DNA from 3 places in the Chryseobacterium sp. P1-3 genome. Region 1 is predicted to be linked to each of the others. Evidence: riboswitches for the same ligand, from Rfam matches in the RefSeq annotation. Region 1 holds a riboswitch; each other region holds the start of a gene.

Evidence for each region. Region 1 has a riboswitch for S-adenosylmethionine ahead of HX13_RS15855 (TonB-dependent receptor plug domain-containing protein). Riboswitches for the same ligand answer to the same signal wherever they lie in the genome.
Region 2: another riboswitch for S-adenosylmethionine. It lies ahead of HX13_RS07220 (SusC/RagA family TonB-linked outer membrane protein); the one in region 1 lies ahead of HX13_RS15855 (TonB-dependent receptor plug domain-containing protein).
Region 3: another riboswitch for S-adenosylmethionine. It lies ahead of HX13_RS26285 (alpha/beta fold hydrolase); the one in region 1 lies ahead of HX13_RS15855 (TonB-dependent receptor plug domain-containing protein).

Annotation. Positions count from the first base shown of each region.
Region 1 covers NZ_JPEQ01000010.1:341,990-346,655, forward strand. Annotated here, with positions in the region: gene HX13_RS15850 (alpha-amylase family glycosyl hydrolase) at 1-1,935, shown strand, start outside; gene HX13_RS24580 (T9SS type A sorting domain-containing protein) at 1,952-2,095, shown strand; SAM riboswitch class I at 2,190-2,294, shown strand; gene HX13_RS15855 (TonB-dependent receptor plug domain-containing protein) at 2,407-4,666, shown strand, end outside.
Region 2 covers NZ_JPEQ01000005.1:72,536-77,201, reverse strand. Annotated here, with positions in the region: gene HX13_RS23755 (RagB/SusD family nutrient uptake outer membrane protein) at 1-815, opposite strand, end outside; gene HX13_RS07220 (SusC/RagA family TonB-linked outer membrane protein) at 832-3,771, opposite strand; SAM riboswitch class I at 3,855-3,952, opposite strand; gene HX13_RS07215 (hypothetical protein) at 4,248-4,666, opposite strand, start outside.
Region 3 covers NZ_JPEQ01000005.1:219,789-224,454, forward strand. Annotated here, with positions in the region: gene HX13_RS07970 (MGH1-like glycoside hydrolase domain-containing protein) at 1-2,087, opposite strand, end outside; SAM riboswitch class I at 2,275-2,382, shown strand; gene HX13_RS26285 (alpha/beta fold hydrolase) at 2,440-3,324, shown strand; gene HX13_RS26290 (ACT domain-containing protein) at 3,410-4,666, shown strand, end outside.

The sequences.
Region 1 (4,666 bases):
AAGGTAGGGTTGGCTTTATATGCTCCATACAAAAACTTTGTACATGTAATAGGAAGTTTTAATAACTGGGCTGTAGACGATGCTTATTTAATGAAGAAAGATACCACAAACCCCGATCTTTATTGGATTGAGCTTAGTGGGCTCACTCCCCAGCAATTATATTCATTTCAATACAGAACAAATGATTTAAGAAAAGTAGCAGATCCTTACTCACCACAGATTTTATCCTCTTATGATGATCCTTCGATCTCTGCCGCAACATATCCGAATTTGCCTGCATTTCCGGCAGGACAGGATTTTGAAGTTTCTACGTTTGCAACCGGGCAATCTCCCTATAACTGGCAGGTGACTAATTTTCAAAGGCCTGCCAAAGAAAATTTAGTAATCTATGAATTGCTGTTGAGAGACTTTACCCAGGAAAAAAACTGGCAATCTCTGATTAATAAAATTTCTTATTTAAAAAGTCTAAATATTAATGCGATAGAACTGCTTCCCATTATGGAGTTTGACGGAAACCTTTCCTGGGGATATAATACATCGTTCCATTATGCCTTGGATAAGGCTTATGGAACCCCCGAGAAATTTAAAGAATTCGTGGACTTGTGTCATCAAAACGGAATTGCAGTAATCCTGGATATCGCGCTGAATCATGCAACAGGCCGTTCACCTTTGGTTAGGCTTTGGAATGTAGATCCGGATGGAGACGGTTATGGAGATGTAGCCCAGAATAATCCTTATTTTAACCAGGTTCCGAAGCATTCATATAATGTATTTAACGATTTCAATCATTCAAGCCCTTCCACTCAGTATTATGTGGAAAGATGCCTTCAGCAGTGGCTGACAGAGTATCATATTGACGGTTTCCGTTGGGATTTGACGAAAGGATTCACCCAAAACTGTTCTGAGAATGATGAAGCCTGTACCAATGCCTATCAACAGGACAGAGTGGATATTATGAAACATTATGCAGATAAACAATGGGCTATTGATCCTAATTCTTACATGATATTTGAACATCTGGGAACGGATGCCGAAGAACAGCAATGGGCCAATTACAGAGTGGCGGAAGGCAAGGGCGTTCTCCTTTGGAATAAACAGACGGAGCCTTACAATCAAAATACGATGGGCTATAAGGAAAACAGCAACTATGACAGGATGAATCATGCATTGCATGGATTTACCAATATGCATGCTGTAGGCTATGGAGAAAGCCATGATGAAGAAAGGCTGATGTTTAAAAACCTTACCTATGGAGCTGTCAATGGAAGCTATAATGTTAAAAACCTGAATACGGCTCTTGAGAGAATGAAAACTTTTGGAGCTGCATTTTTTACCATTCCGGGCCCGAAAATGATCTGGCAGTTCGGAGAGCTGGGGTATGAGTTTAGTATTAACAGATGTACCAATGGTACCATCAGTACTGGATGCAGAACCGATGAAAAACCTGTTGCTTTTGCTTTAGGGTATGATACAGATATGAACAGAAAGGCGGTATATGACACCTGGGCAAAAATCATTAATCTCAGAAATACCAACGGGATCTTTACAACAAAAACATACAGTATAGAATCAAATAACCTGGCGAATGATCCTGATGGCCTCATTACAAGAATATACCTTTATGACAATACCATCAATGGAATGAAAAATGTAGTGGTTCTGGCTAACTTTACAACTTCCGGGCAAAATGTAGTTCCATATTTTCCGTATACAGGTCAATGGCAGAACCTTATGGATAATTCGGTTTTGAATATTGCCTCAACCACCGCTCCGATAGCATTACTTCCGGGTGAATTCAGGATCTTCGGAAATTATGCAGGAGCTCTGTCAACCGATGATATAAACGCATCCCACAAATTATCTCTTCAAATAGCAGATAATCCGGTAAAAAAGTGGTGTTGCAAAACTCATTTACAGCAAAGCCAGAAATGGTGAAATAACCATTTCTGATATGAACGGAAAGAGAATCGGATCTTTTAAATTATTGAATGAAAGCGGAACCCATGAATTGAAAGTCCATTATCCGGCCGGGACCTATTTTATTCATCTGAAGTCGGATACAGGGATAGCCATTCAGAAAATGATCATAAGATAAACAGAAATCAGCATTATATAAAAATAAAAGGTAAATGAGCACACCTGCACATTTACCTTTTGCATATTAGAAAAAATAGTCTACTTTTGCAGTAGATTTATCAAGAAAGGTGGAGGGATTTGGCCCAATGAAACCTTAGCAACCGACATGATTCCAGAAGTGTAAAGGTGCTAATTCCAACCCGAGGGGAAGATAAGTGAAGTCAATATTCTGATGTGAATTCCATTTCTTGATGTCTTGTATATCTGCGGGGTCGAACCGCAGGAATATTTTTTAATTGCAAGAACAAATGAAAAAAATTAAGTATAGCAGTGTTACTGTTGGGAACTATTATCGTTACAGCCCAGGAACAGGAAAAAGGAAAACAAATCGAGGATATTATTATTGTCGGAAACAGGAATGCCAAAAGAACAAAATTGGAAACACCCGTTCCGGTAGATGTCATCAATATTGAAAAAATACAGAAGGCCTCTCCCCAGGTTACTGTTCAGGATCTTCTGAATTATGTAATTCCATCATTCAATTCTGTAAGGCAGTCGGCATCGGACGGGACGGAACATATTGATCCTGTTACCTTAAGGGGAATGGGGCCTGACCAGGTGCTGGTACTGGTTAATGGAAAAAGAAGGCATACGACTTCTTTAGTGAATTACCAGAATACCGTAGGGAACGGTTCCGTAGGAACAGATCTGAGCACGGTTCCGGTGATCGCCATAGACAGGATAGAAGTCTTAAGAGACGGTGCCGCAGCACAATATGGTTCAGATGCTATTGCGGGGGTTATCAATATTATTCTTAAAAAGAATCAAGGCGCTACAGCGAGCATTACTTATGGGCTCAGCGGTAGAAATGATGGGGATACCTATCAGGCAGGAGCAAATTATGGCGCCTCTTTAGGAAAAAAAGACGGCTATATCAATCTGTCATTACAGGTAAGCCACAGAGGGAAAACAACAAGAACTCAAAATCATGATCTGGATATTTTCGGAGATAATTTTGCATACCCGTTTGCAGATGATCCGGATGCAGCCAGAGCAGCAGATGATGAGGAAATAAGAAAAAGAGGGTTAACCCGCGATGATTTCAATTTTCAGATCGGAGATGCCCAGATCAGGCAGGGACAGCTTTTTTTTAATTCAGAATATCCTTTTAATGAAAACTTTAAACTTTATTCCTTCGGAGGGTTCAGTATCAAAGAAGGAAAAGGTTTTGGTTTCAGAAGACTTCCCAGTGAAACATTCAATGTGGTTTCTTCAATCTATCCAAACGGCTTCCAGGCAACCCTCGGATCCCATGTGTATGATGTTTCTTATGCAGTAGGTGCAAAATATACAATCAATAATTGGTTGATTGATCTTAGCAATACCTTTGGCAGCAATACCTTTAATTATAACGTAAGCAATACCAATAATGCTTCACTGGGAGCAAAATCCCCAACCCGTTTTTATGCAGGAGCACATAGTTTTCTGCAAAATACGGTTAACCTGGATGTTTCTAAAAGTCTGAACAGGTTTAATATTGCATTTGGTGGTGAATTCAGGTTTGAACAATACCAGATCAAAGAAGGGGACGAAGCATCTTACACCCAGTACGATATCAATGGAAATATTGCAACTCAGGGATCAACTGTAATAGGAGCAGGTGGCTCCCAGTCTTTTATAGGATTCTCACCTCAGAATGCCTTGAAAAAAGACAGACATTCCACGGCTGTATATGCTGATGTATCATATGATCTGGATAAAAAGCTTAATATTGATGTGGCAGCACGATTTGAAAATTATTCCGACTTTGGCAATACCCTGAACGGAAAATTGGCTGTACGATATGAATTTGTTCCGGATTATGCAGTAAGAGCGGCCGTAGGAACCGGCTTCAGGGCGCCTTCTCTTCAGCAGCAGTATTTTAACAACTCTTATGCAGATATCTCGACTTCCGGGGCAGGAATTGTGACGAAAGGAATTTTCAGGAATGACAGTGATGCAGCCAGGATTTTAGGATTTGATAAACTAAAACAGGAAACATCAGTCAATGCCAGTGCAGGATTTACCCTGAAACCATTAAACAGACTGTTCATTACAATAGACGGATATTGGATTAAAGTCAAAGACAGAATTGTGATTACCAGTAATATTACAGATCCCAGACTGGCAGATTATGGCGTAGAAAGTGGAAGGTTTTTCACAAATGCGGTTGATACGGAAACCCAAGGGGTAGACGTGGTTATCTCCTATGATTGGAAGTTAGCAGGTGGAAACTTAAACATTAATCTGGCAGGAAACTATACGGAGACAAAAATTACAGATTTCCATTTTCCGGAAAACTTGGGAACTCCCCAAAATGAATTCTTTGGTCCGGACCAGATCAATATTATAGAATCTTTGTCACCCAAAACCAAAGCATCCTTAGGGTTGAACTATGGAATAGGAAAATTCAATTTTCTCGTAAGAAATACCTATTTTGGCAAAGTCATAAGAGACGGCTATCCGTTTGGAGGTGTTCAGGAATTTTCACCCAAAATCGTGACAGATCTTAGTGTGGGATATGATATTACAAAAAACATCAACTTTACCA
Region 2 (4,666 bases), on a different contig from region 1:
GCATTATTAATATCATTAAACCCTTCTTTATATTTTTCCGGAGCCATCAAAGGGAAACCTTCTCTTGCAATTTTTGCAGCAGCTGAAGCTTTTGCCCATTCCCCGGTATTCAGGTATGTTCTGGCTAATAGTCCATTGACTACAGAACGGTTGATCTTATCTTTATTATTTCTTGTATACTCTTGTAATAAATGATCCGCATCCGTAAGATCACTTTTAATCAAAGTATAAATTTCTTCCAGGCTTGCTTTTTTCTTCCCTACTGAGTTTATAGTAGAAGGTTCAGTATAAATAGGAGCGGTCAGGGCTGTTTTATCTTTAAGATAACTAAACTGATAAAAACTGGCCAGATTAAGGTAGCAGAAAGCACGCAATGCTTTTGCCTGGCCTTTCACCTGGTTCTTTTTTTCCTGGCTGCCCTCCGTACCATCTATTTTCGCAAGAACATTATTCATATTGTTGATGGTGGAATACAATAATGACCAGATAAACAACGGACGGCTTGTAGTACTATTCACCATCTCGGTGAATGCGTAAGCAGATGCAAAACCATATTTATTGGTCAATACCGCTACATCACTTCCCATTGCATCACTTGTCCTCAAAACGGTAGAGTAACCGATATTCGCATAGGTAGTTCCGTCATCATTGAATTTTGCCCATGCTCCATTAATAACCGTCTCTGCACTTTCTGCTGTTTTAAAAACCTCAACATCATTGGCCTGGTTGGTAGGAGCCGTATCCAGTTCACTTTCACAGCTGGCCAGCGACCATAATGCCAAAAGACTAACAGATAAATATTTTAATTGTTTCATTGTTTCAATTTTAAAGTTAAAGAGTCGCCTGAAGGCCGAAAGTAATTGTTCTCATAGCAGGATATCTGTAATAGGTGGTACCATCCAAGGCCTGCTCAGGATCCATTCCTTTATGTTTATAAAATGTGAGAAGGTTTTCTGCCTGGATATAAATCCTGAATTTCTTAAGCCCGATTTTTTCAAAATAATCGGCAGGAAGAGTATATCCTAAACTCACATTTTTAAGCCTTGCATATGTTCCTGAGTATAAAAACCTCGAAGAAGTAGAAGTCCAGTTATTGGTAGTGGTACTTAAAGCGGGAACATCTGTGTAAGGATTGTCCGGAGTCCATCTGTTCAGCATTTCAACACTCCAGGCACGTCCTCCTGCACTTCCATTATGAAGCAGTGAAGTATAATCTGTGTCCAGAATCTTCCCCCCTATTTTAAAAGTAAGCAATGCTGAGAAATCAAAGTTTTTATAGATGATGTTCGTACTTACTCCTCCTGTTACTTTAGGTAATGCAGATCCTTGTAAGGTTCTTGTTGCTTTTGCATATTCAGATGTGGTTCCTTCAATAGTATTTCCGTTGGCATCCTGAGAAATCGTTTTCCATAAAGGCTTTCCATTACTTGGGTCCACCCCGGCCCATTCGGGAATATAGAAATCATAGACAGATCCACCTTCCTGCAGTAATTTGGTTCCCGTTACGATAGAACCTTTCGGAAGCCTGGTAACCTTATTACTCAGAGTACTCAGGTTAATATCCAGGTCCCACTGAAAATCATCTTTCTTAACGGGAGTTGTGAATAATGAAAATTCAAAACCTGTATTTTGTATGGTCCCAATATTGGCAGGAAAATCACTGATCCCCAATGACGGCGCAACCGGCATATTAAATAACAGATCCTGGCTTTGTCTTTTAAAATATTCAATATTTCCTTTAATCCTGTTTTTAAGAATTCCAAACTCCAGTCCGACATTCAAATTTAAGTTGGTTTCCCACTTCACATTAGCTGTAGCTGCTTTTTCTAAAACAGTTCCTGCTTCACCCAGGTTATTATAAAACCTGTACAATTCCTGGTAAGCATAATAAAGAGGTGAGCCATTAGGGCGTAACAACTTATCGTTACCCTGTCCTCCATAGCTTGCACGGAGTGTTAGTTGATTAAATACATTCAGGTTTTTAATCAGCTCTTCATTTGAAATTTTCCATGAACCTCCTACAGACCAGAATTTCCCCCATCTGTTATCCGGAGAAAATCTTGAAGATCCGTCCGCCCTTCCTGAAAAGGATAAGAAATACGTATTATTAAAATCATATTCCACCTTTCCCAGGAAACTCAGGAGGCTTACCTTATCACTATTCCCGCTGAAGCTTCCCAATAAAGCAGCTCCATCTGGCTCATAATAATAAGGCAGGGAGAACTGAGTTCTGCTACCGGAAATTGTCTGATAATCATATTTATAAAATTCCTGCCCTCCTAAAACATTAAAATGATGCTTACCCCATTTCTTATCAAAAGTTAAAATATTACTGGTAGTATATGACAACGTCCTGCTGTTGGATTTCGTTACAGAACCGTTTGTTTCACTTCCTTGTCCGATAAGCGGATTAGAATAATAATGTCCGTTGTAATTAACCAGATCAACGGAAAAACTTGATCTGAACTTCAGCTCCGGCAGGAAGGTAAAATCCAGAAACCCTTTTCCTGAAAAGTTGTCTTCTTTATTTTCATTCTTATCAAGAGGCAAGGTAGCAGCAGCATTTTGATTCTGAAGAGCACTTGTAGGCCTGTACTTTCCAAAATCATAAATTCTGTTTCCTGCAGCATCCAACACATACGATCCATCAGGATTTCTTTCATAATAAGGATAGAAAGAAGGGATTACCCTTGCCGCCTGGATGATGTTACTGGATTTTGAATCTGATGAAGGTGGAGCTTGCTGAATGCTATTGGTATAGCTCAAATTCACCCCTACATTCAACCATTTTTTAACTTCTGAGTTGAGTTTTAATCTGGTATTATATCTCTTAAACCCGGATTCAATCGCCATTCCTTTATCATCCAGATACCCCAGTGAAAAGAAATAGTTACTTTTTTCGCTTCCGCCACTAATATCAAGATCCACCTGATTCCTGGAAGCTACTCTTTGCAAAATATCCCGCCAGTCGTCATTCCATAAAGCTTTTGCGCCGGGCAACAATTTTCCGTCTGTACCTACAGGTTTAGGATAACCGGCCCCGTAAGGATTAATAGAAAGCCCTGCACCTGAAACTATATTATCAGTGGCCATTTGTGCAGCCTGCTGTGCTGATACTTTACCTGATTGATAGCCGTTCCTCATCGCTTCCCAGTAAAGTTCAAAATACTGATCCGTACTTACCTGTTGATAATCTTTCACTGCTCTGCCGGAGAATCCCTGGCTGATATTAAAATTCACCCTGGCCTCGCCTTTTTTACCGGATTTCGTGGTAATGATAATAATCCCGTTGGCTCCTCTTGAACCATACAAGGCACTTGCTGTAGCATCTTTCAATACACTGATGGATTCAATATCATTGGGGCTGATGGCGTTTAGGTTTCCGTCAAAAGGAATTCCATCTACTACGTAAAGAGGATCACTGGAGGCACTGATGGAGCCAATCCCCCTGATCCGGATTGTAGATGTGGCTCCGGGTTGTCCGGAAGAACTTGTTGTCTGGATTCCCGGTACCTGGCCTTCCAACGCTTTGGTGATATTGGTGACGGGCCTGTTGTTGATTTTATCACTGGAAATAGTTGCTACAGAACCTGTATAGCTTGTTCTTTTTGCTTTTCCATAAGCAACTACTACAACTTCATCAATCTCCTTTTCATGAAGAGTATCTTTTTTAGGTCCCGAACTCTGTCCATTAATCCCGGTAACTCCTAAAAAAAATACCGCCGCTGATGGGATCCAAATTGTATAATTAATTAATTTTTCTCTAATCATAATCAATTTTATTTACCATATATAAAATTTTTGCCCTTTGCAGAATAATCAGCAAAGGGCATCGAAATATACGATAAACCAAATGCTTATTTTCCCTTTAAAAGGCTGAATGTAACACCTTACATAACGCAGGTTGTTAAGACTTCACAGGGTCAGTTCCCTCCATCTTTCTTTATAAGCCGATCGAAATATAGTTGCAAAGCTATAAATATTTAGTCCACAAAACAAGTAGACTTATTGTTTTTCATGTTAAATTTTTAAAAATTAACTTAATTTTATAACAAACACCACTAAAATAAGCAGTTACGAAATTTACAATTTTAGCAAATATGACAAATATCATTATAGATTACTCAAAATCACAAAGAGAAAAAAAAAAATGACACCTGAGTGCCATTTATCGGATATAATTATTTAAATAATTGAAAAGTATTGTCCTACAGCTTCATTGATCGTTGATTAATGCAAATAACATCCTATCTGGTGTAATCAACTGCGATACTGAATATATTACAGAACATCCTCGCATTAGAGCTTTCCGAACAACCCGCTCCTTCATTGTAAAATTTATCAGTAGATTCATAATTATAAAATAAATTAACATCAGTATAGACCAGTAAATTATCATCCAGAGTTGCAGCCGCTTTACCGGCACTGTCTTTCATAAATACCCTGGCAGTAGCAGGATATTGTGTGATCCGTCCCATATAGCGGTTGGTTTGTAGCCTGGTATTTTCAGGAAGGTTACCAAATATCCCGGTATTTGGCCCCTGTGAGCCTGTCGTATAAAAGGAACCCGGTCTTTGACTGTTAATATATTGTGCTGTATATCCTAAATTCAGCTTATTGATAGGAGTAAGACTTTGGTGTTCTGCGTCAATAATAAAAAACTTTT
Region 3 (4,666 bases), on a different contig from region 1:
AAAACTTTTGTTAACCTGTTTTTACGGAGGATGCTCATCAGATGTTTTCTCCCTTGCCCTTCCTCATCCCAGTGAGAGACAAGCTTGGTCAGCTCGGGCTTGTTTTTTAAAATCCATTCCATACGGCTCCGGAAGTTGGGCATCTTTTCCAATAAGCGATGATCAACAATTTCTACCGCAAACAAAGGGATGAGTCCAACAATACTTCTCAGCCTTAAAGAGACACTGTCCCCATTTCCCAGTTGCAGAACATCATAGAAAAATCCGTCTTCCTCATTCCATAATCCTTTTGTTCCTTCACCCAGGTTTTCCATGGCTTCTGCGATATAAAGATAATGTTCAAAGAATTTAATAGCCATATCTTCATACACCTGGTAATACTGGGCAAGTTCCATGGCAATCCTCATCATATTGAGGGCATACATAGCCATCCAGCTGGTACCGTCTGCCTGTTCGAGGTGTTGCCCGTCCTTTAAAACCATATTTCTGTCAAAAGCTCCGATATTATCGAGGCCAAGGAAACCGCCACCAAAAATATTCTTACCGTTCTTGTCCTTCCTGTTCACCCACCAGGTGAAATTTAAAAGAAGTTTTTGGAAGACCTTTTCAAGAAATAGCAGATCAGGATTTCCATTATTCTTTTCATCTATTTTAAAAACCCGGAAACATGACCAGGCATGTACAGGAGGATTTACATCACTCATATTCCATTCATAGGCAGGAAGCTGTCCGTTGGGATGCATATACCATTCTTTGGTAAGAAGTAAAAGCTGTCCTTTTGCAAACTCAGCATCAATAATGGAAAAAGGAACACAATGAAAGGCGAGATCCCAGGTTGCGTACCAGGGATATTCCCACTTATCAGGCATAGATATAATATCCTTATTGTGAAGATGGTTCCACTCTGTATTTCTTACATATTCGTTGAAGTTTCGGGGGGCTTCAAAATTAGGATCACCTTTCAGCCACTTTCCAATATTATAATGATAGAATTGCTTATTCCAGAGAAGACCTGCAAAAGCTTGTCTCTGAACGTTCTTTTCATCTTCATCAGTGGTTTCATTTTGAATCTCACTGTAAAACTCTTCCGCTTCGGCAATTCTGGTGTTGAAAATTTCATCAAAATCTTTAAAAGGCTCGTCAACTCCGTCAGGGCAAAACCTGAAATCGAATGTTCCGGACTGTCCTGCACCAATCATTTCATCAATCAGAAAAGCAGCTTTGGTACCTCTTTTCTCAGGATTTATCGTATTGCCCTGATGAATAATAAAATCATTGATTCCATCTTTATAATAGGTGTTTTCTGTTTTAGGGGCACCATATAGTTTTGGAGTATTGGTTTCATTATCACAAAATACACTTTGTGCATTCAAATTTCGGGAATAGATCTTTTTGATTGAAATACTGTCATGATTAACATTGATACATCCGTCGTGAGAAGCATTCATTTCTGCTTTATAAGTGTTGTAACCCCATTTCCAGTTATTCCTGAACCAGGCTGTAGGAGCCATAACAATGGGAGCATCAGATTGGCTTCTGTTGTAAACTGTAACCCTGGCCAGAATGTCATTATGATCGGCCTTACAATACTCAATGAAAATGTCAAAATATTCATTATTATCAAAAATTCCCGTATCGAATAGTTCATATTCAGGTTCCTTTTTACTGCGTCTTCCGTTTTCAGTAAGGAGATCATCATAAGGAAATGCATTGATAGGGTATTTATACACCATTTTCATATAGCTATGCGTAGGTGTATTATCCAGGTAATAAAAAATTTCTTTGATATCCTCCCCATGGTTACCCTGGGGATTGCTCAATCCAAAGAAACGTTCTTTGACCATTTTGTCTTTCTTATTCCAGAATGAAAAGGCAAAACATAAAAGTTGTTTTGTATCAGAAATTCCGGCAATACCTTCTTCTCCCCACCGGTATGCATAGCTTTCCGCATTATTATGATTGGTATAATTCCAGGCATTTCCGTTGGGACTATAATCTTCCCGTACATTTCCCCATTGCCGGTTGCTTACATAAGGTCCCCAGTTTTTCCAATTGGTATCTTGTAATCTTTCTTTTTCGGCAGTCATATATCATCATTTTCCATACGAAGTTAGTTTTTTTGGAAAATAATTCCAATTCTTTTCATCTGAAGAATTATTAATATGCACTTGGAATACTTGTATTTAAGGCATTTTTTAAATATTAAATTATTTTTTTTTTGAAATTCAAAGAAAAGAATTACCTTTGCACCATTCGTTCATTCAAATATTGAAAATGTTATCAAGAAAGGTTGAGGGATTAGACCCTATGAAACCTTAGCAACCCTTTGTGAAAGCAAAGAAGGTGCTACGTTCTACCAAAACTATTTTGGACAGATAACTTACTGAAGTTCTTTCAGCCATTTCCTGTGGCATTTTCAATTGTATTAAAATAATAGAATTGAAAACAGAACTAAACTATATTAATCTTTCGTATCAAACCAATTCCAATAAGGAATATAATATCCCGTTGAGTTATGAGCTTTTCGGGAAAGACCTGTTTACTGCCCCCATTATTTTGATTAACCATGCCCTTACCGGAAATTCCAATGTTTCAGGAGAAAAAGGATGGTGGAAGCAATTGATCGGAGAAAATCAGGTGATAGATACCCAAAAATACACTGTTCTGTGTTTTAATATTCCCGGAAACGGTTACGATCATTTTTTAATTGAAAATTATGAAGATTTCACTCCTTCAGATATCGCCGGTATATTTCTGAAAGGGCTGGAAGCACTGCATATCAAAAACGTGTATGCCATTATTGGAGGCTCCTTAGGAGGAGGAATTGCCTGGGAGATGCTTGCCAAGCAACCCGAACTGGCCGAAATTTTTATTCCCATAGCCTGCGATCACAGAACCCACGACTGGCTCCATGCACAATGTCTGGTTCAGAAATTTTTATTGAATGATAAAGATGAGCCATTACAAAAAGCAAGAATTCATGCCATGTTGTGTTACAGAACTCCACAATCACTTAACGACAGATTTCAAAATAAATACAATCAGGAAAAAGAAAGGTTAGAATCAGAAGACTGGCTTATTTATCATGGTAATGCTTTAAACGAAAGATTTAGTTTAAAAGCCTATAAACTGATGAATCATTTACTGATGAATATTAATACTGATGAATCAGCATTGGAGAAAATACAAGCACGAATGCACATGATCTCCGTTGATACCGATCTATTCTTTCCCGCTTCTGAAATACGGATGTGTTTTGAAAATCTAAAAAGGAAAAAAAAAGAATATTTCTTATCACGAGATCCAATCTGTACATGGGCATGATGCCTTCCTAATGGAATATCAACAATTAAACAATATCATAAAAAACATTTTATAGTAATGAAAAATGCTAACGAAATAAAATTTTTTGAAGAACAGATCAATCATCAAATTTGAAGGAGAAGATTTTTTAGGCGAAATTGGAATTGACGGACGAATTTTTAAAGCGCTGACCCTGGCGCGCATCAGTGTAGGCGTAATTTCTCAGCAGGCCATAGAAAACGGAATTTCCATATTAGTACATGAAAATGATGCAGAGAAAGCTGTAACGTGCCTTATTGATGAATTTGAAGAAGAAAGAAAATCAGGTAAAGTATCCCAGATATATAGTATTAATAATGTTTCTGTTATTGGTTTTGTAGCAGAAGACTTCAATAAAGTATTTGCCGAACTGGCCAGAAATAACGTTTTTCCGTTGCTTTTAAATCAAGTGGCCGGTGAAAATAGAGTAAATATCGTTGTTACATCATCGCAGGATGAGAAAACTAAAAATATTATAGAATCCGAAATTTTCAAAAAACCGAAAACTGTTCATCTGGCAATCATTGGACATGGAAACGTTGGAAAAACACTCATAGAACAGGTGCTGGAATCTTCGGATGAAATTAAAAAACGTAAAAATATAGACCTTAAGGTAGTGGCTGTAGCCAATTCAAAGAAAATAGCTTTCAATAAAAAAGGGTTTGATACCCAATGGAATGATGAGGTGCTGGCGGCAGAAAAACCTTCCAATATTGAAGAGCTGATCAGTTTCTCAAAAGAAAATCAGTTGGAAAATCTCATTGTTGTAGATAACACGGCAAGCAAGGACTTTGTTAAAAATTATCATGCATTGGCGGAAAATGGTTTCGACCTGGTTTCTTCCAATAAAATTTTCAATACACTTCCTATTGAAGAATACCGTAAACTAAGATATACGTTGAACAAAAATAACAGACGTTATTTGTACGAGACTAATGTTGGAGCTGGTTTGCCATTAATTGATACGATTAAATTATTGCACCTTTCAGGAGAAAATATCACAAGGATCAAAGGAGTATTTTCAGGAACACTAAGTTATGTTTTTAATAATTTCTCTTTGAGAGATGATAAATTCTCAACCATCATTAACGAAGCTCTGGAAAAAGGCTACACCGAACCGGATCCAAGAGAAGATCTGTCCGGAAACGACGTAGCCAGAAAATTATTGATTTTAGCAAGAGAACTGGACCTGATCAATGAGTTTGAAGATATCCATATTCAAAACCTTGTTCCGGAAAACTTACTTTCCGTTTCAAAATCAGAATTTCTTTCGAGACTTGGAGAACTGGATGAAGAATATCAGAAGATCAAAGAAAATCAAGAG